DNA from 3 places in the Butyricicoccus porcorum genome. Region 3 is predicted to be linked to each of the others. Evidence: riboswitches for the same ligand, from Rfam matches in the RefSeq annotation. Region 3 holds a riboswitch; each other region holds the start of a gene.

Evidence for each region. A riboswitch is a leader RNA that binds a small molecule or an ion and turns the genes downstream of it on or off. The one in region 3 is predicted to bind thiamine pyrophosphate.
Region 1: it holds a riboswitch for thiamine pyrophosphate, as region 3 does, so the genes downstream of both, thiS (sulfur carrier protein ThiS) here and ACLM7Z_RS06015 (thiamine-binding protein) in region 3, are expected to answer to the same signal.
Region 2: it holds a riboswitch for thiamine pyrophosphate, as region 3 does, so the genes downstream of both, thiC (phosphomethylpyrimidine synthase ThiC) here and ACLM7Z_RS06015 (thiamine-binding protein) in region 3, are expected to answer to the same signal.

Annotation. Positions count from the first base shown of each region.
Region 1 covers NZ_CP178353.1:147,779-153,784, forward strand. The annotation lists gene yajC (preprotein translocase subunit YajC) at 1-198, opposite strand, end outside; gene ACLM7Z_RS00690 (YbhB/YbcL family Raf kinase inhibitor-like protein) at 371-868, shown strand; gene ACLM7Z_RS00695 (aldose 1-epimerase family protein) at 925-1,809, opposite strand; TPP riboswitch at 1,973-2,081, shown strand; gene thiS (sulfur carrier protein ThiS) at 2,170-2,364, shown strand; gene thiF (sulfur carrier protein ThiS adenylyltransferase ThiF) at 2,366-3,172, shown strand; gene ACLM7Z_RS00710 (thiazole synthase) at 3,223-3,987, shown strand; gene thiH (2-iminoacetate synthase ThiH) at 4,001-5,188, shown strand; gene ACLM7Z_RS00720 (thiamine phosphate synthase) at 5,200-5,769, shown strand; gene ACLM7Z_RS00725 (MGDG synthase family glycosyltransferase) at 5,913-6,006, shown strand, end outside.
Region 2 covers NZ_CP178353.1:1,055,888-1,061,893, reverse strand. The annotation lists gene ACLM7Z_RS05130 (polyribonucleotide nucleotidyltransferase) at 1-1,696, opposite strand, end outside; gene rpsO (30S ribosomal protein S15) at 1,876-2,142, opposite strand; gene ACLM7Z_RS05120 (hypothetical protein) at 2,607-2,831, opposite strand; TPP riboswitch at 2,863-2,980, shown strand; gene thiC (phosphomethylpyrimidine synthase ThiC) at 3,066-4,376, shown strand; gene ACLM7Z_RS05110 (DUF3267 domain-containing protein) at 4,441-5,088, opposite strand; gene ACLM7Z_RS05105 (phospho-sugar mutase) at 5,444-6,006, opposite strand, start outside.
Region 3 covers NZ_CP178353.1:1,252,992-1,258,997, reverse strand. The annotation lists gene ACLM7Z_RS06045 (hypothetical protein) at 1-105, opposite strand, end outside; tRNA gene ACLM7Z_RS06040 (tRNA-Leu) at 304-386, shown strand; gene ACLM7Z_RS06035 (fumarylacetoacetate hydrolase family protein) at 464-1,330, shown strand; gene ACLM7Z_RS06030 (ABC transporter ATP-binding protein) at 1,383-2,138, opposite strand; gene ACLM7Z_RS06025 (ABC transporter substrate-binding protein) at 2,138-3,184, opposite strand; gene ACLM7Z_RS06020 (ABC transporter permease) at 3,197-3,973, opposite strand; gene ACLM7Z_RS06015 (thiamine-binding protein) at 3,939-4,241, opposite strand; TPP riboswitch at 4,314-4,423, opposite strand; gene ACLM7Z_RS06010 (DUF3793 family protein) at 4,466-5,029, opposite strand; gene ACLM7Z_RS06005 (nicotinate phosphoribosyltransferase) at 5,295-6,006, shown strand, end outside.

The sequences.
Region 1 (6,006 bases), 1.1 Mb from region 3:
CTTGCCGATGATGCCACCGATTGTGCAGATGCGGTCACCGACAATGATCGAATCGCGCATTTCCTTGTCCTGCTTGTCGCGCTTCTTCTGCGGACGGATCAGCATGAAGTAGAACAGTACAAAAATCAGAATCAGCGGGACGAACGAAAGATAGGTCTCCGCACCCGGCATCTGTGTATCCAGTGCAAATGGAATCATTTCGACTTTACACCTCCTGTCGAATTCACAATAAGTCAATTATATACAATCAACCTGCAAATTACAAGCATTTTTCCCGTTTGTCCATGAAATGTTTGACGCTTTGTCTTTGCGCCGCATGCATTTCGGTGTATAATGGGGACAGATCAGCTCTGACAGGAGGTTTGAAACCATGAAAGTGACAAGTACAGGCATCGAAAACGGCTTCTGGGCCGACCGGTTCGGAAAATTCGGCAGTGATCTCTCCGCGAAGGGAAAAAATGTCCGCTCCGTTCCGTTTTCCATCTCGGACGCGCCGGCAGGCACAGTTAGTTTTGCCGTCGTTCTCGACGACAAGGACGCCATCCCGGTCTGTGGATTCAACTGGATTCACTGGACGCTGTGCAACCTGACACAGGCGGAGGTCGCGGAGGATGCCAGCCGGAACAGTCCTGACTTTATTCAGGGCTCGACAAGTTTCCACAGCGCAGCGGGCGACGAGACGCGCGCCGAAGCCTCCTGCTACGGCGGCATGGCACCCCCGGACGCCGACCACGAATACACCCTGACGGTATACGCGCTCGACTGCACGCTGGATCTCACAGAGGGCTTTTACCTCAACGAAATGCTGCGCGCCATGCGCGGGCATGTGCTGGCACACGCACGCGTTTCCGCGATGTACCGGGCTTAATGGCAGCGCTGCCGGAGGACGGCCCCCGCCCTCCGGCTTTTTTTCGCCCAATCGCGTTATTCCGTAATGGTTGTGGAGAAGGTCAGCGTCTCGCTCTCGCCCGGCTTCAGGCAGCGCACGCCAATTTTGTTTTCCAGCGCGTGGTCAAGATAGGCCGTATCCGGCAGCGTGCTCCACGGCTCAATGCAGACATAATTGGTTGGCTTGCCCGTGTACTTGCTCCAGATGCCGAGATACGGGAAATCCTCGAAATCCATGCGGATGCAGTGTGCGGATTTGTCGCTTTTTACACAGACCGACCGCGTCTGCACGTCGTCCAGAATGAGCGCATCCAGCGCAAACAGCTCATCGGTCAGGTACAACTTTCCGTCGGTGAGCGGCACGTCACGTTTTTCCTTCGTAATCATCAGCGCTTCGTTGTTGATGAGCGGGTGCACGGCGTCCCCGTCACCAAAATCGACATAATAATCCGCCATCGTCTCGCCGTCCTCCAGTGCGACATTGTACGCATCATGTCCGCCGACCTCGTAATACATGTCGGTATCGCCGTTGTTCTTCGTGATATGTTCCTTTTTGAGCGTCGCGCCGTCCAGCGTATAGCGCACGGTCAGCGCAAAATCAAACGGATACATCGCACGGGTGTAATCAATCGGCAGAAGGGTGAAGTCGATGCTGGTTTCCGTCTGCGCCGTGCAGGCAAATTCCAGATCGCGGCCAAAGCCGTGCTGTGTGATGGTATATTCTTTCCCTCCGACAGTATACGTCTTGTCCTTCAGGCGGCCGACAATCGGAAACAGGATCGGCGCATGGCGTGCCCAGATCGACGGGTCTGCCTGCCAGACATATTCCGTGCCGGAGGCTCTGGATTTCATGGAGCTGAGCTCCGCGCCCTTGCTGTCAATGACAACCGTGAAAACTTCATTCTGAATCGTATATTGCATCGTTCTCTCTCCTCTGTGCCCGCCGGGTGGTTCAGCGGTTTTTTCATAATTTCAGTGTAACATGCAGCCCGCCGTTCGTCAATGTCACACAGAGCCACATAAAAAATCATTGACATTTCGCCGGATTCGCCGTATAATACACCCGAAAGACAACTGAACACTTGTTCTTGAACTGGGGATCCGCGGCAAGCGGCTGAGAGTGGAGTAACTGCCTCCTTACTCATTGAACCTGTCTGGTTAGTACCGACGTAGGGAGTTTCGAGGTATTCACAGTTTTGAACGATATGAGACCACGGCTTCCGGGTGCCGGTGGTCTTTTTCTTTTGTATTTTATTTTCAGCACACAAGGAGGAATGCTGCATGAAGGTGAACGGCAAATCTGTCCCGGCAGAAGAGGGCATGACCATCTGCGCGCTGCTCGAACAGCAGGGCTATCCGCTCACGCGCATTGCCGTCGAAGTCAACGGCGAAATCGTGCCCAAGGCGCAATACGATACGTTCGCACTGCACGATGCGGATACAGTAGAAATTGTCTGCTTCGTGGGCGGTGGCTGACATGACCATCACCTGTAACGGAAAGCCGCTGGTGCTGGAAGACGGCGCACGCTTGCAACAGACCGCACATGCGCTGATGCCGTCCGCATCCGTGGTCATCCGCAACGGCTTTCAGACAAACGAAGATGTCCTCCTCGAGGACGGCGACAGCATCACACTGATTGAAAAGGGCGTCCTGCCGCCGCAGGAGGTGCTCGAGCACATGATGGCAGCGCGGCACTCCCCACACGTGCATGAAACGGTCAAGCGCGCCTGTGTCGGCATCGCCGGCCTCGGCGGGCTCGGCTCCAACATCGCTGCCATGCTCGCGCGCACCGGCGTCGGGCATCTGATCCTCGCGGATTTCGACGTTGTCGAACCGAGCAATCTCAACCGCCAGAACTATTATGTCTCGCACCTCGGGATGCACAAAACCGACGCGACAGCGGACATCATCCGCCAGATCAACCCGTTTATCGAAGTAGAAACGCACACGGTTCGCATCACAGAGGACAATGCGGCGGACATCTTTGGCGGCTGTGATGTGGTCTGTGAGGCATTCGACAACCCCGTCTGTAAGGCGGAACTGGTCTCCGCGCTGCTCAGCAGCTCGGACACGATCCGCATTGTCGCGGGTTCCGGTATGGCAGGCTATGGCTCTTCCAACGAAATTCTGACCAGAAAACGAATGTCACGCCTGTATGTCTGCGGCGATGGCGAAACTGCCGCGGCAAACGGCGTCGGCCTGATGGCGCCGCGCGTCTCGGTCTGTGCCGGTCATCAGGCAAATATGGCTCTTCGCCTGCTGCTCGGGATCGGGCAGCCGTGACGCCCCTACCTATCTTTATCAAAAACATCTTTCAAAGGAGACTGACACCAATGGCTGATACATTTACCCTCGGCGGACATGAATTTACCTCCCGCTTTATCCTCGGTTCCGGCAAATACTCGCTCGACCTCATCAAGGCAGCTGTCGAATATGCAGGCGCACAGATCGTCACGCTTGCCCTGCGCCGTGCCACCCTCGGCAGCATCGACAACATCCTCGACTACATCCCGGAGGGCGTCACATTGCTGCCGAACACCTCCGGTGCGCGCAACGCCGAAGAAGCTGTCCGCATCGCACGCCTCGCCCGTGAGGTCGGCTGCGGTGATTTCATCAAGATTGAATGCATCCATGAGTCCAAGTACCTGCTCCCGGACAACTATGAGACCATCAAGGCGACAGAAATCCTCGCCAAGGAAGGCTTTGTCGTCCTGCCGTACATGTATCCAGATCTGAACGCAGCGCGCGACCTCGTCAATGCCGGTGCCGCCGCTGTCATGCCGCTCGGTGCGCCGATTGGCACGAACAAGGGGCTTGTTACCAAGGAATTTATCCAGATTCTCGTCGATGAAATTGACCTGCCGGTCATCGTTGACGCGGGCATCGGCAAGCCGAGCCAGGCATGTGAGGCAATGGAAATGGGCTGTGCCGCTGTCATGTCCAACACGGCGATTGCAACCGCAGGCGATATTCCGGCGATGGCTGGCGCCTTCAAGCAGGCCATCGAGGCTGGCCGTACCGCTTACCTGTCCGGTATGGGCCGTATTCTGGAAAAAGCATCCGCTTCTTCCCCGCTGACCGGCTTCCTCGCGGACTAAGGAGGACAGCATCATGAGTGAAATCATCAACGCAAAATATATCACACGCGAAACCAACCATATGGAATACCAGCCGGGCATGGAAATTGTCCCCGGCAATATCATCGATCAGGTTCTGGATGCGCGCGAAAGCTATGACGAAACAAAATACACTGCCGCGGACGTCATCCGTGCCCTGTCAAAGGATGTGCTGGCGCCGGAGGACTTCGCTGCACTGCTTTCTCCTGCGGCACAGCCATATGTCGAGCAGATGGCAAAACGCGCCCAACAGGAAACCCGCAAGCATTTTGGCAATTCTGTCATGATGTTTACCCCGTGCTACATTGCCAACTACTGTGAAAACTACTGCATCTACTGCGGCTTTAACTGCCACAACAAGATCCGCCGCGGCAAGCTGAACATGGAGGAGGTGGACAAGGAAATGTCTGCCATCGCCAAGTCCGGTCTGAAGGAAATCCTCATTCTGACCGGCGAGAGCCGCTCCATGTCCCCGGTGGACTACATCGGCGAAGCATGTAAAATTGCCCGCAAGTATTTCACTGTCATCGGTGTCGAAATCTATCCGCTCAACTCGGATGAATACCGCTATCTGCATGAATGCGGCGTCGACTATGTCACTGTCTTTCAGGAAACCTACAACCCGGACAAATATGAAACGCTGCATCTGGGCGGTCACAAGCGCATTTTCCCGTACCGTCTGAACGCACAGGAGCGCGCACTGATGGGCGGCATGCGCGGTGTCGGTTTTGCCGCGCTGCTCGGTCTGGATGACTTCCGCAAGGATGCCTTTGCGACCGGCATGCATGCCTATCTGATCCAGAAAAAATATCCGCATGCGGAAATCGCATTCTCCTGCCCGCGCCTGCGTCCGATTATTAACAACGACAAGATCAACCCGAAGGATGTACACGAGACCCAGCTGACACAGATTGTCTGTGCCTATCGCCTGTTTATGCCGTTTGCCAGCATCACGATTTCCACGCGTGAGCGCGCGGGCTTCCGCAACGGCATCATCAACATTGCCGCAACCAAAATTTCCGCAGGTGTCTCCACCGGCATCGGCGAGCACATCGACGAAGGCGAATCCAAGGGCGATCCGCAGTTCATCATCGATGACGGCCGCAATGTCGATGAAGTTCGTCAGGCAATTCTCGACCAGGGTCTTCAGCCGGTATTCTCCGACTACATGTATGTTGGCTGATGCTGATTTGTGTGACGCATCGGCTGCTGTGCCCCGATGATTTTTCGGCACGGCTGGAGCGCATTGCAGCGCAGCACCCATATGCCATTGTCCTGCGCGAAAAAGACCTGTCTGAGAGCGAATATGAAGCGCTGGCGCGCGACTGTCTCGCCATCTGCAAACGCTATCATGTCCCGCTGAATGTCAACACACACATCGAAGTGGCGCGGCGCATCGGCTGCGGCGGCGTCCATCTGCCGTTCCACCTGCTGATGCAGTACAAAGACGAGCTGGAGGATTTCACGCGCGTCGGCGTGTCGCTGCATTCGCCGGAAGAAGCCGCACAGCTGGCAGGCACACCCGCAACCTATGTGCAGGCGGGTCATGTATTCCCGACCGACTGCAAGGCAGGGGTGCCACCGCGCGGCCTGTCCTTCCTGCGCAATGTCTGTCAAGCGACCAGTCTGCCGGTCTTCGGCATCGGCGGCATTACAGCGGCCCGCTATCCCGCCGTGCGGAAAACCGGCGCGGCAGGCGCCTGCGTCATGTCCGGTCTGATGACCTGTCAGAACATGGAAGAAACCATGCGGCCCTTTTTATAAGTGCAATCCCCTCTCTGTCCGGTCTGCACCGGATACAGGAGGGGATTTTGTTTCTATTCTGCAAACTTCCCCCGCCTTCGCTTGCTTTTTCCTCCAGTTGCTTTATACTAAAATGGTAAAGGATCACAGGAGGAATGGATTTCATGAAATTACTGATTGTGACAGCTCCACTCGGCAACGGGCACAATGCGGTTGCCGGCGCTGTGTCTGACTGCTTTCTCCGGATGTTTCCGGAAT
Region 2 (6,006 bases), 200 kb from region 3:
TGGTGATCGTCTTCGGTGCCCACGGGGAAACCTCATGACGCGGCTCAGCGATTGCCTTGAGCATAACCTCATCCAGAATCTTATACCGCGCATCGCGGCACTTGCGGAATGCTTCCTTGATGATGGACGGGGTCAGGCCGTCAACCTTGATGTCGACCTGAATGCCGGTGATGCCCTTCTTGGTACCGGCTACCTTGAAGTCCATGTCGCCGTAGAAGTCCTCGACGCCCTGAATATCGGTAAAGGTGGTCTCCTGGCCATCATCCGTAATCAGGCCGCAGGAAATACCTGCAACCGGTGCGGTAATCGGAACACCTGCATCCATCAGAGCCAGCGTAGAACCGCAGACAGAGCCCTGCGAGGTGGAACCGTTGGAGGACAGAACCTCAGATACGACGCGGATTGCATACGGGAATTCCTCCGCAGACGGCAGAACCGGTACGAGGGAACGCTCTGCGAGTGCGCCATGACCGATTTCACGGCGTCCCGGGCCGCGGGACGGGCGGGTTTCACCGACCGAGAAGGACGGGAAGTTGTAATGATGGATATAACGCTTTTCCTTCTGCTCGAAGATGGTATCCAGCTGCTGTGCATCTGCCAGCGTGCCCAGCGTGCAGACAGACAGAACCTGCGTCTGACCACGGGTGAACAGGCCGGTACCATGTGCGCGCGGCAGGACGCCTACCTGTGCAGCCAGCGGACGGACTTCCTCCATGCCGCGGCCATCGACGCGCTTGCCCTCGGTCAGCCACTTGCGGACAACCTTCTTGCACAGCTTGTCTACGATTTCGGTGATCTCACCTGCGCGCTCGGTTGCAACCTCTTCGCCGAGGAATTCGTCGATCTCAGCGCGGACAACCTGCATACGTGCATCGCGAACGGTCTTGTCATCGGTATCGAAAGCAACCTCGACCTTTGCACGTGCAAAGTCCTCGATCTTGTCGAACAGCTCGTGGTCGACATCGTGGTGCTCATACTCAAACTTCGGCTTGCCGATCTCCGCCTTGATGGAGTCGATGAATGCACACATCTTCTTGATTTCCTCATGTGCAAACAGCAGACCCTCGAGCATCTGATCCTCCGGGACTTCCTTTGCGCCAGCCTCGATCATGACGATCTTCTCCGCGGTGCCGCAAACGGTGACATCCATCAGGCTCTTCTGGCGCTGCTCAACCGTCGGGTTGAGGACGAACTCGCCGTCAACCAGGCCGACGTCAACACCAGCTACGGTGTAGTTGAACGGGATATCGGAAATTGCTACCGCAATGGATGCACCGTTGAGTGCAGTGACCTGCGGGGAATTGTCATAATCGTTGCCCATAACCGTGCAGACGATGGAAACATCGTTGCGCAGATCCTTCGGGAACAGCGGACGCATCGGGCGGTCGATCTGGCGGGAAGCAATGGTTGCCTGCTCGCTTGCCTTGCCCTCACGGCGCATAAACGAACCCGGGATACGGCCGACTGCATACAGCTTTTCTTCAAAATCTACCGAAAGCGGGAAGAAATCTACGCCTTCACGCGGCTTCGGGGATGCCGTTGCAGTAACCAGCACGACGGTATCGCCATAGCGAACCAGTGCGGAGCCGTTGGCCAGCTGTGCAACCTTGCCGGTCTCGACGGTCAGCTTGCGGCCGGCAAACGTGGTTTCAAATACACGCTCTTCATCAAATGACTTGTGTGTAATAGTAGTCATAACTCAGACTGTCTCCTTTTCTCAAAAGAATGATGCGGAACCTCCGACAGTCCTTCAAGCACTTGAAGCGCGGGCTTAACCGGATAAGCCAGTCCTTCAACTGCTCAAGGAATTGCCGTACTGTTCCAAAAAACTGGTAAAGAGGAGACCGCATGCAGCCTCCTCTTCCGTCGGAACTCTTACTTTCTCAGGCCGAGCTTCTTAACGATTGCTCTGTAACGCTCGATATCCTTCTTCTTCAGGTAAGCGAGCATGCTGCGGCGCTGGCCGACCATCTTGAGCAGGCCGCGACGGGAATGGTTGTCGTGCTTGTGCTCCTTCAGATGCTCGGTGAGCTGAGCGATGCGCTCGGTCAGGATTGCGATCTGTACTTCCGGAGAACCGGTATCGGTCTCATGCATGCGGTTTGCTTCAATAACTGCTGCCTTCTGTTCTTTGCGGATCATTTTAACACCTCATGAAAAAAATAATATTTGTTATCTCCCTTGCGCTGGGCAGCGGCCTAAGGTGATGGGCACGGTCAAACATGTCCGGTATCCAGACTGCTAAGCACAGGGAGCGCACTAACTCTTGCATCATATCATACCCAAAGTTGTTTGTAAAGTATAATATGGGTAAAAAATACGGATTTTATACTGCGCAGGGATTGGCAGGGATTGGAGATTTATTCAACCATGCGTGTCGCGCGACGCACCGGCGACATCGACAGAATGACAAATTCCGAAAAAAACCTCTGCAATTCAACTGTTTTTTCCTATCCATCGAAAAATTTTTCGCAGGTTTTACATTCCCATCCTGCGATTTTACCGGTTGTTTTCCAATTGTTTTCATTTTTTTTGCATTTTTTCATCTCTCAACTTTCTTATATATTGAAACTGCACAGTTTTCTTCGCCGTTTCTTGTCGATAATTCATGAATTTTGCTTCTTTTCATCTTTGCCGGCGGGTGATATAATTTCAGCACAATCGAAAGAGAGAATAACCGGAAAGTTCCCCCACTTTCCACCCAAAAGAGCGTCCGCAGCAGGCGGCGCTTCCTCCTCTTTTTTGCCAAGAAACACATGACGGTGGCTGTGCAATAGTGCGGCCTGGATGTCGTGTGTTTTTCTTTTTTGTGGATTTTGTCCAAACCGCATTGACAGATGCCCGCCGTGTTGTTATAATGATATCAATTTACAGGGGAACTGATGTGCGTTCCGCCCGGAACGCCGAGTTGAGAAGGTTAAAACCTGACCCTTTGAACCTGTCGGTTAACACCGTTGTAGGAAGTAAAGGTACAATCCGGTTACGATTTCCAGATATGCGCTGAATTCCTATGAATCCAGCGCATTTTTTGTTCCCTAAGTTTTTTCAGCAGGAGGAAAACCAGCATGCATATGACACAGATCGAAGCGGCAAAAAAGGGCATTGTTACCCCGCAGATGGAAATTGTCGCAAAGAAAGAAAACATTGATGTCGAAGTGCTGCGCGAGCGCATCGCCCGCGGCACGGTCGTCATCCCGGCAAACAAAAATCACACCGCGCTGTCCCCGGAGGGCATCGGCGAAGGTCTGAAAACCAAAATCAACGTCAACCTCGGCATTTCCGGCGACTGCCACAACTATGAAGAGGAGTTCGAGAAGGTTCGCATGTCCATCGATTTCGGCGCCGAAGCCATCATGGATCTGTCCAACTACGGCAAGACCCACACCTTCCGTCAGGAACTGATCGACATGTCCCCTGCCATGATCGGCACTGTTCCGATGTATGATGCCGTCGGTTATCTCGAAAAGGACCTCAAGAGCATCACCGCAAAGGACTTCCTGCGCGTCGTCGAAGCACATGCCAAGACCGGTGTTGATTTCGTCACTATCCACGCAGGCATCAACCGCAAGACCATCGATACGTTCAAGCAGACCAAGCGCCTGACCAACATTGTTTCGCGCGGCGGTTCTCTGCTGTTCGCCTGGATGGAAATGACCGGAAACGAAAACCCGTTCTATGAATACTACGACGAGCTGTGCGACATCCTGCATGAGTACGATGTCACCATCAGTCTCGGCGACGCAATGCGTCCCGGCTCCACCCATGACTCGACCGATGCCAGCCAGATCACCGAGCTGATCGAACTCGGTATCCTGACTCAGCGCGCATGGGACAAAAACGTACAGGTCATGATCGAAGGCCCGGGTCACATGGCACTCAACGAGATCAAGGCCAACATGGAGATTGAAAAGCGCCTGTGCCATGGCGCACCGTTCTATGTCCTTGGCCCGCTGGTCACCGACATCGCACCGGGCTATGACCACATCACCTCTGCCATCGGCGGTGCCATTGCAGCCACCTACGGTGCAGATTTCCTGTGCTATGTCACCCCGGCTGAGCACCTGCGCCTGCCGGACGTCAACGACGTAAAGGAAGGCATCATTGCGTCCAAGATTGCTGCCCATGCCGCTGACATGGCAAAGGGTATCCCGGGTGCACGCGAAATCGACGACAAGATGAGCGACGCACGCCGCCGCCTCGACTGGGATGAGATGTTCTCCCTCGCCATCGACGGCAAGAAGGCACGCGAATACTTCGAGTCCAAGCCGCCTCAGGATCGCCACACCTGTTCGATGTGCGGCAAGATGTGTGCCATGCGCACCACCAACTACATTCTCGAAGGCAAGGACGTCAGCCTGCTGTCCGACGAGAAGTAAATTCCGAACACACCTTACCTATGCAAAATCCCCGACCGGAAAAAGACCGGCCGGGGATCTGTTTTTATGCCCGTTCAAACGCGACCACCCCCGCCGCATATGGGTGGTCAATATACAGAACCTCGCGCGCCGCACTGTGGTGCCGCAACAGCTTCAGCACAACCGCCATGTCTCCACCACCGCCAAAAATCAGCGCAATCCCCAGAATCAGCAGCAGCCAGGAGCCTGCAAACACTGCGACAAGTGCCGGCAGAATTCCCAGCAGAAGGGTCGGCATCAGCCCGCCTGCAATATATTGATACCGTTCCAGCGGCTCGCTGCACGTGCAGTAAGGCGTCAGATATTCTTTTATCAATCCGAACTCCACTGCTTTCCAGTGCGACGGCGCAAAGATTGCCCACGTAATGCCGTGGATCAGCTCATGCACACAAATCCATACAAAGAACAGCACGAAAACCAGCACCAGACCCGCAAGTCCAATCGACCCTTCCGCTGCTCCATTGTGCCACAAAAACACAATGATAAAAAGAACGCTGAGCGGCAGCGCCAGCACAAATGCCATCATGTTCGCATAGACCAGCCCGATGGTCAGATCATGTTCCACATAGCCCTGTGCCTCCAGCTTTGCTTTCAGCTGTTCAAATTGTGCCTTGCGGCGCTCCTCTGCCTTCGACAGCTTCCGTTCATTCTCTTTTTCCCTGTATTTGTCCATATACTCCCTTTCAAGCCGTAAAAAACTCCCTCCACCGACCCGCCTCCCGCAGGAGACGAGCCGGACAGAGAGAGCTGATTGATCGAAATACCTCAAATGCATCCCGCAAATTTTATTCATAAGAGGCGGACTGGCGGACGTGTTTGTCCGACATGTCCGCTGTGCGCGGGAGCGCACCGGAAAGGTTTTCTTTTGCTTTTCCTCTCCGAATTGCTCTCAGCCCGCTTCAGAATTCATCTCTGCGGCGTTGGGGCGGACTGGCGGACGTGTTTGTCCGACATGTCCGCTGTGCGCGGGAGCGCACCGGAAAGGTTTTCTTTTGCCTACTTTTCTTTTCCTTAAAAAGAAAAGTAGGTTACTTGACGATTTCCTTTGCAGCAGCAGCGTACTTCTCGACCTTTGCGTCGACCTCTTCCTTGCTCGCGCCGTTTGCCATGATATAAACCTTGACCTTCGGCTCGGTGCCGGACGGACGGATGATGAAGCTGGTACCGTCAGACAGATCATAATACAGAACGTTCTGACCCTTGAGTTCGACCTCAGTGGTCTCGCCGGTTGCCAGCTCGGTCTGGATACCGGTCTGGAGATCGCGCACGTCCTTAACAGCGGTGCCGCCGACTTCCTTGAGCGGAGATTCACGCAGCTCCTTCATCAGCTCTGCCATGCGGGTCAGACCGGAAACACCCGGCATAACGATAGACAGGGTTTCCTCTGCATAGTAGCCGTAACGCTTATACATATCCTGCATTGCATCGTACAGAGTCATACCCTTGGTGCGGTAATATGCAGCCATCTCCGCAATCAGCATAGATGCAATTACAGCGTCCTTGTCGCGTGCATGGTCGCCGCACAGATAGCCATACGACTCCTCAAAGGCGAACAGATACTGATGCGAACCGGTTTCCTCAAACTGCTTGA
Region 3 (6,006 bases):
CGGCCGGGGTGTTTGCAGCAGGTCATCCCCGCTGGAAATCAGCGAACAGCCCGACAGAAGTGCCGCGCACAACACAACAGCAATACATCTTTTGACTGTTTTCATAATCCTACCCATAAGATGCGGGCTGCATCCGGCGTCACCGCCGAACCCCGCCCGCCGTTGTTTTTGCGTCTGTCCTGACAATTTTCTTTATTGTATCACACTTTACGCAGTTTGAACACCACAGACCGAACAAATTTTCACCCCATAGCCTTGACAACAATTTACTGCATATGCTACCATAACCGTATACTGTTTTACGCGGATATGGCGGAATTGGCAGACGCACTGGATTTAGGTTCCAGCGGGCAACCGTGCAGGTTCAAGTCCTGTTATCCGCACCAGGTCGGAGCAAACCGGGCTTTGCTCCGACTTTTTCCTTTTTTCAGATTCTCACATCGCACGGAAAGGAAGATAACCCATGAAGCTGTACACCTACCGAGCCGCGGATGGCGCGGAGCGCCTTGCCGCGGAACTCCACAACAGACTGTATGATCTCGAACAGTTCGGTCTGCATTATGCCGATATGAACGCACTGATTGCCGACAGCGGGGTCTTCCTGCGCACGCAGCTCGACCCCACAGGCAAGCAGCCGTTGGCAGAGCCGGTGACACTGTGCGCCCCTATCCCGCACCCGCAGCAGGATGTGCTGTGCCTCGGCATCAATTACACCGCACATGCGGAAGAGGCCAGCCGGTTCAACGGCGAGGCATTTGGCGGTGAGCGTCCAAAGGCGATTTATTTCAGCAAGCGCGTGCACACAGCCTCCGGCTACGGCGACCCCATCCCGTCCTATCCAGGTCTCGTCGACAGCCTCGACTATGAGTGTGAGCTGGGTGTTATTCTCGGCAAAGACGCCTTCTGCGTACAGCCGGAGCAGGTCGCAGACTATATTTTCGGTTATACCATCGTCAATGATGTATCTGCACGTAATTTACAGACCGCGCACAAACAGTGGTATTTTGGCAAGAGTCTCGACGGTTTTACGCCATGCGGCCCGTGCATCCTGACAGCGGATGAGGTCCCTTTCCCGCCCGCGCTGGATATCCGCTGCACGGTCAACGGCGAGCTGCGGCAGAACAGCAATACCTCATACCTGATTCACGGTATTGCGGAAATTATTTCCGAGCTGTCGCGCGGCATGACGCTATGCACCGGAACCATCATTGCCACCGGCACCCCATCCGGCGTCGGCATGGGCATGCAGCCACCCCGATTCCTCAAACCGGGCGACTCCGTTGTCTGTGAAATCGATGGCATCGGTGCCCTGCACAACACCGTGGAGTAATTTCATCTTTTTGCGCACAAAGCCCCGGCAGCGATTGCTGCCAGGGCTTCCTTTATGCCTGTGATTCGTCCAGTTTTTCCAAAATACGGCGCTTATACGCCAGAAATTCCGGTGTCAGATTAAAATCTACCGCACGCGGCTTCGGCTCTGTGATGACAATTTCCTCAGAAATACGCCCCGGCCTGCCGGTCAGCAGATAAATGCGGTCAGACAGCAGGACTGCCTCGTCGATGTCGTGTGTGATAAACAGCGTCGACAACCGGATGCGCTGCATGACATCCAGATACCAGGTATGCATGGCAGACTTGGTCAGCGTATCCAGCGCAGAAAACGGCTCATCGAGCAGCGCAACGTTGTGCGAAAACATATAGGTGCGCAACAGGGCAGCGCGCTGGCGCATGCCGCCGGACAGCTGTGCCGGATACTTTTTCTGCGTGCCGTCCAGGCCGAATGCCTCAAACAGCTCACCCGCCTGCGCCCGTGCCTCTTTTTTTCCCACGCCGCGCAGCAGCAGCGGCAGTGCCACGTTGTCCTCAATTGTGCGGTATGGCAGCAGCAAATCCTTTTGCAGCATGTAGCTGATGCGTCCCGGCTGGCCGGTAATATCTGTGCCATCCAGAAACACCTGCCCACAGTCCGGCTTCATCAGACCGGAAATGATATTGAACAGCGTTGTCTTGCCTGCACCGCTCACACCGAGAAAACAGACCAGCTCTCCCTCATGCAGCGTGACATGGATGTTGTCCAACACCTGTTTGTCGGCAAACGACTTGCTGACGCCGCGCACCTCCAGTTTGTTCTGTTCCATCAGGACTGCGGCAGGTAATCGTTGGAGAATCCGGTATTCTCCGGAATGTCCGCGGATACCAGATCGTTTTCATTCAGCCAGTTGTAGAACGCATTCCAGCGCTCCGCGTCAAAAATACCCCACTGAGATGCATCAGCAGTGTATTTATCTGCAAGATACTTCTGGCTCTCAACGACAAGCTCCCGATTGGATTTCAGCTCCGGACACTGCTCAAGCAGGATATCCGCAGCCTCCTCCGGGTTCTGCTCGGCATATTCATAGCCCTTTGCCAGCGCAGCAAGGAACGCCTTTGCTGTTTCCGGATCGTTTTTCAGGAAATCATTGTTCGCAATGATGACCGGGGTATAGTAATCAAAGACCGGATTGATGTCAGAAAATGCAAAGTAGTCGGTGTCAAGTCCTGCAACCTTGGTCGCAATGCCGGCCCAGGCATAATACACCCAAATCGCGTCGACCGACTTGCTCTGTAATGCGGACACCTCATCCGTGACGGTGGACGGGATCAGCTCAACCTTGGAGAAATCACCGCCGTCCGTCTCGACGACATTCTTCATCATAGCTTTTTCAATATCCATATCCCAGGTGGCATACTTTTTGCCTTCCAGACCCTTCGGGCGATCCATCCCCTCGCCTGCGCGAGAGATAATACCGGAGGTATTGTGCTGGATGACCGCGGCAACCGCCGTGATTGGCAGTGCGTTGTCACCGATCAATGCAGAAGCCATCGTGTCCTGAAACGACACGCCAAAATCTGCCTTACCCGAGCCGACCAGAACCTCTGCGCCGTCATCAGGCGGCTGTACAACATCGACATCCAGTCCGGCGTCTTCAAAATAACCATTCTGCAACGCGACATACAGACCGGTATGGTTGGTATTCGGCGTCCAGTCGAGCACAAAGGTGACTTTCTTGAGATCCCCAGAAGTGTCTCCGGAGCCCTGTTCCGCAGAACCGTTCTGCGGCGCGCTGCTGCTGCCGCAGGCAGCGAGTCCCAGCGCCATGGCGGACAGAACAACTGCCGCCGTTACTCTTTTCCACAGGTTCATACAAATCCTCACTTAATCGTCGCCGTCCATATTGGAATACGGCATGCATTTCTTTTGCAGCAGGTTGACCAGCGCCATCAGGATCAGACTGATGGCGGAAATCAGGAAAATGACTGCAAACATCTTGTCAAACGCAAACGCCTTTTTGACGCGCGTCATGTATACACCCAGACCGCCGAAGCCGCCCAGCCATTCCGAGATCACCGCACCGACAATCGCATAGGCCGAAGCAATGCGCAGCCCGGAAAAAAACTGCGGCAGCGCAGACGGGCATTTGATATAGCGGAAAATCTGCCATTTGCCCGCGCCCATCGAGCGCAGCAGGTTGATGGAATCCGGGTCAATGCTGCGGAAGCCGTCGAGCAGACCGACTGTCACCGGAAAAAACGTTGCAATGACAATCAAAATGATCTTTGGCGTCATCTCATAGCCAAACCAGAGCACGAGCAGCGGCGCAATTGCCACGGTCGGGATAGTCTGGGAAATAACCAACAGCGGATAAAATGCCCGGTACAGCCAGGAAAACGCATCCATCAGCACCGCAAAGGCAAAGCCGATGGCAACACCGAGTGCAAGACCAAGAAACGCCTCCTCCAGCGTAATGACAGCATTCTCACACAGCAGGCCAAATTCCCCGACAAAGGCGCGAACGACCTGCACCGGAGACGGCAGCATATAACCGGGCACAAGCCCGCTGGCCGAAACCAGCTGCCAGACCGCCAGCAGCAGGACAATCGCAAGTGCGGCAGGCCCCTTACTGCTCGTGATGCTTCGTAACCTTTTTATCAATGGTCAGAATCTCTCCTTCCGGGCGGTACACTACCTTAATGTACGCGGAAACCGACGGCGCACCTGCACGGATGGCAATGTGCTGGCATTCCTTTACAATGTCCATCAGCTGGTCATAGTCCTCACCCTCAATCGTTGTCTCAAACGGGCCGACATAATAATGCAGGCCGGTGCTTTTGATATACGCAATGACTTCATCGACAATACGTACCAGTTCGGTTTCGTTTTCTGCCTCCGGCAGAGTCTGAATTGCAACGCTTGCTTTCATGCTACTTCTTCCTTTCTTTGTTCGCAGCGGTTTACACACAGAAAAAGCGCCTTCACCGGAAACGCGGCGAAGGCGCTGGCAGTTCTGTCACTCCCGCGCTGGCATGATCCAGATCAGGTCAAAGGGTCACGGAACAGTATCCGTTTCTCAGCCCGTCTGTCCGGACTCCCCTGATAGTCATTTAATATAGCACAAATCCTGCCTGTCTGCAACCCCGTGCGCCATTATGCAGCGACAACCAGCTTCATCAGCGGCACACCACGGCGGTACATACGCTTATACACGGCTGTACAGCGCTTATAGACATCGAAAGTCCGCTGCGCCCGGTCTGCATCGCCGTAGCACTTCCAATGCCCGCAGCAGGAATAGTTTTGTCCGCGGTTTTCAATAAATCCAATCACATCATGCAGCGGATAGCCCAGAAATACACCGATTTCATGCGGGAAATCCTCCTGCAGGCACAGGCGGCGCGACAGCTGGCACAGCACGCTCTCTGTCCCCTTCGACAGATCATAGCCGTTTGTGCGTAGAAATTCCGCCGTATCCGCCTGCGCCAGTGTGCGGCAGATCCAGTCCCAGCGGCACACATAAATCAGACATGCATGGGTACGGCGGCAGCGTTTGACCACACGAATGCGGATACCGCTCGCGCGAAGGCGGTTGTCCCACTCCTGCACCGAATGGTACAGCGCCGCATGATCGGGGCAACGGAACAGATTCGCAGGCTTCACTCCTGCCAGCGTCGGCGCGCACTGCTCCACCAGCATTTCTTCCAGCGTTTTATCCATGTCCTTCCCTCCATAATTAGCAAAAGCTAACTCAATTTTCCAAAAAGAGGGGCTGCTTTGACAACCCGCTTGCAGTTAGCCCTTGCTAACTGCCATTATGATACCAAACCAGTCCAGATTTGTCAATCCTTTCTTTTGTCTTTTCCGCTGTGCCTGTAGTTTCCCCTGTCGCCTGTCTTGCTATGTATGCGGACAAATTGATTGTACTGGCAAAATAGGGTATACTGAGTACATCAAACCCAACCGGGAACAGGAAGTGACTGTAATGCAACGAGAAAATCTTTCCATGCTCTGCGATTTTTATGAGCTGACAATGAGCAACGGGTATTTCCTCAACGGCTTTTATAAGCGAAATACCTATTTTGATGTATTTTTCCGCACGGTGCCGGACGGCGGCGGCTTTGCAATTGCGGCCGGACTGGAGCAGATCGTGCACTATATCGAACAGCTGCATTTCGAGGAAGAGGACATTGAATACCTGCGCTCGAAAAAACTGTTTGACGAAAAATTTCTGACCTATCTGCGCGAGTTCAAATTTACCGGTGATATTTACGCTGTGCCGGAGGGCACGCCGGTGTTTCCGAACGAGCCTATCCTGACTGTGCGCGCCCCGGCAATTGAAGCACAGCTGATTGAAACCTTTGTCCTGCTCGCCATCAATCATCAGTCGTTGATTGCTACCAAGGCCAAGCGCATTGTGCGTGCCGCACAGGGTCGTGTTGTGCTGGAATTCGGCTCCCGCCGCGCACAGGGTGCGGACGGCGCAGTCATCGGCGCGCGCGCGGCATACATCGGCGGCTGTGCCGGAACGGCATGCACGCTGACCGACGAGCTGTACGGCGTCCCGGCGGGCGGTACCATGGCACATTCCTGGGTACAGATGTTCGACAGCGAATATGAAGCATTCAAAACATACTGTGAGCTGTATCCGGACAACACAACGCTGCTGGTCGACACCTACAACACACTGAAAAGCG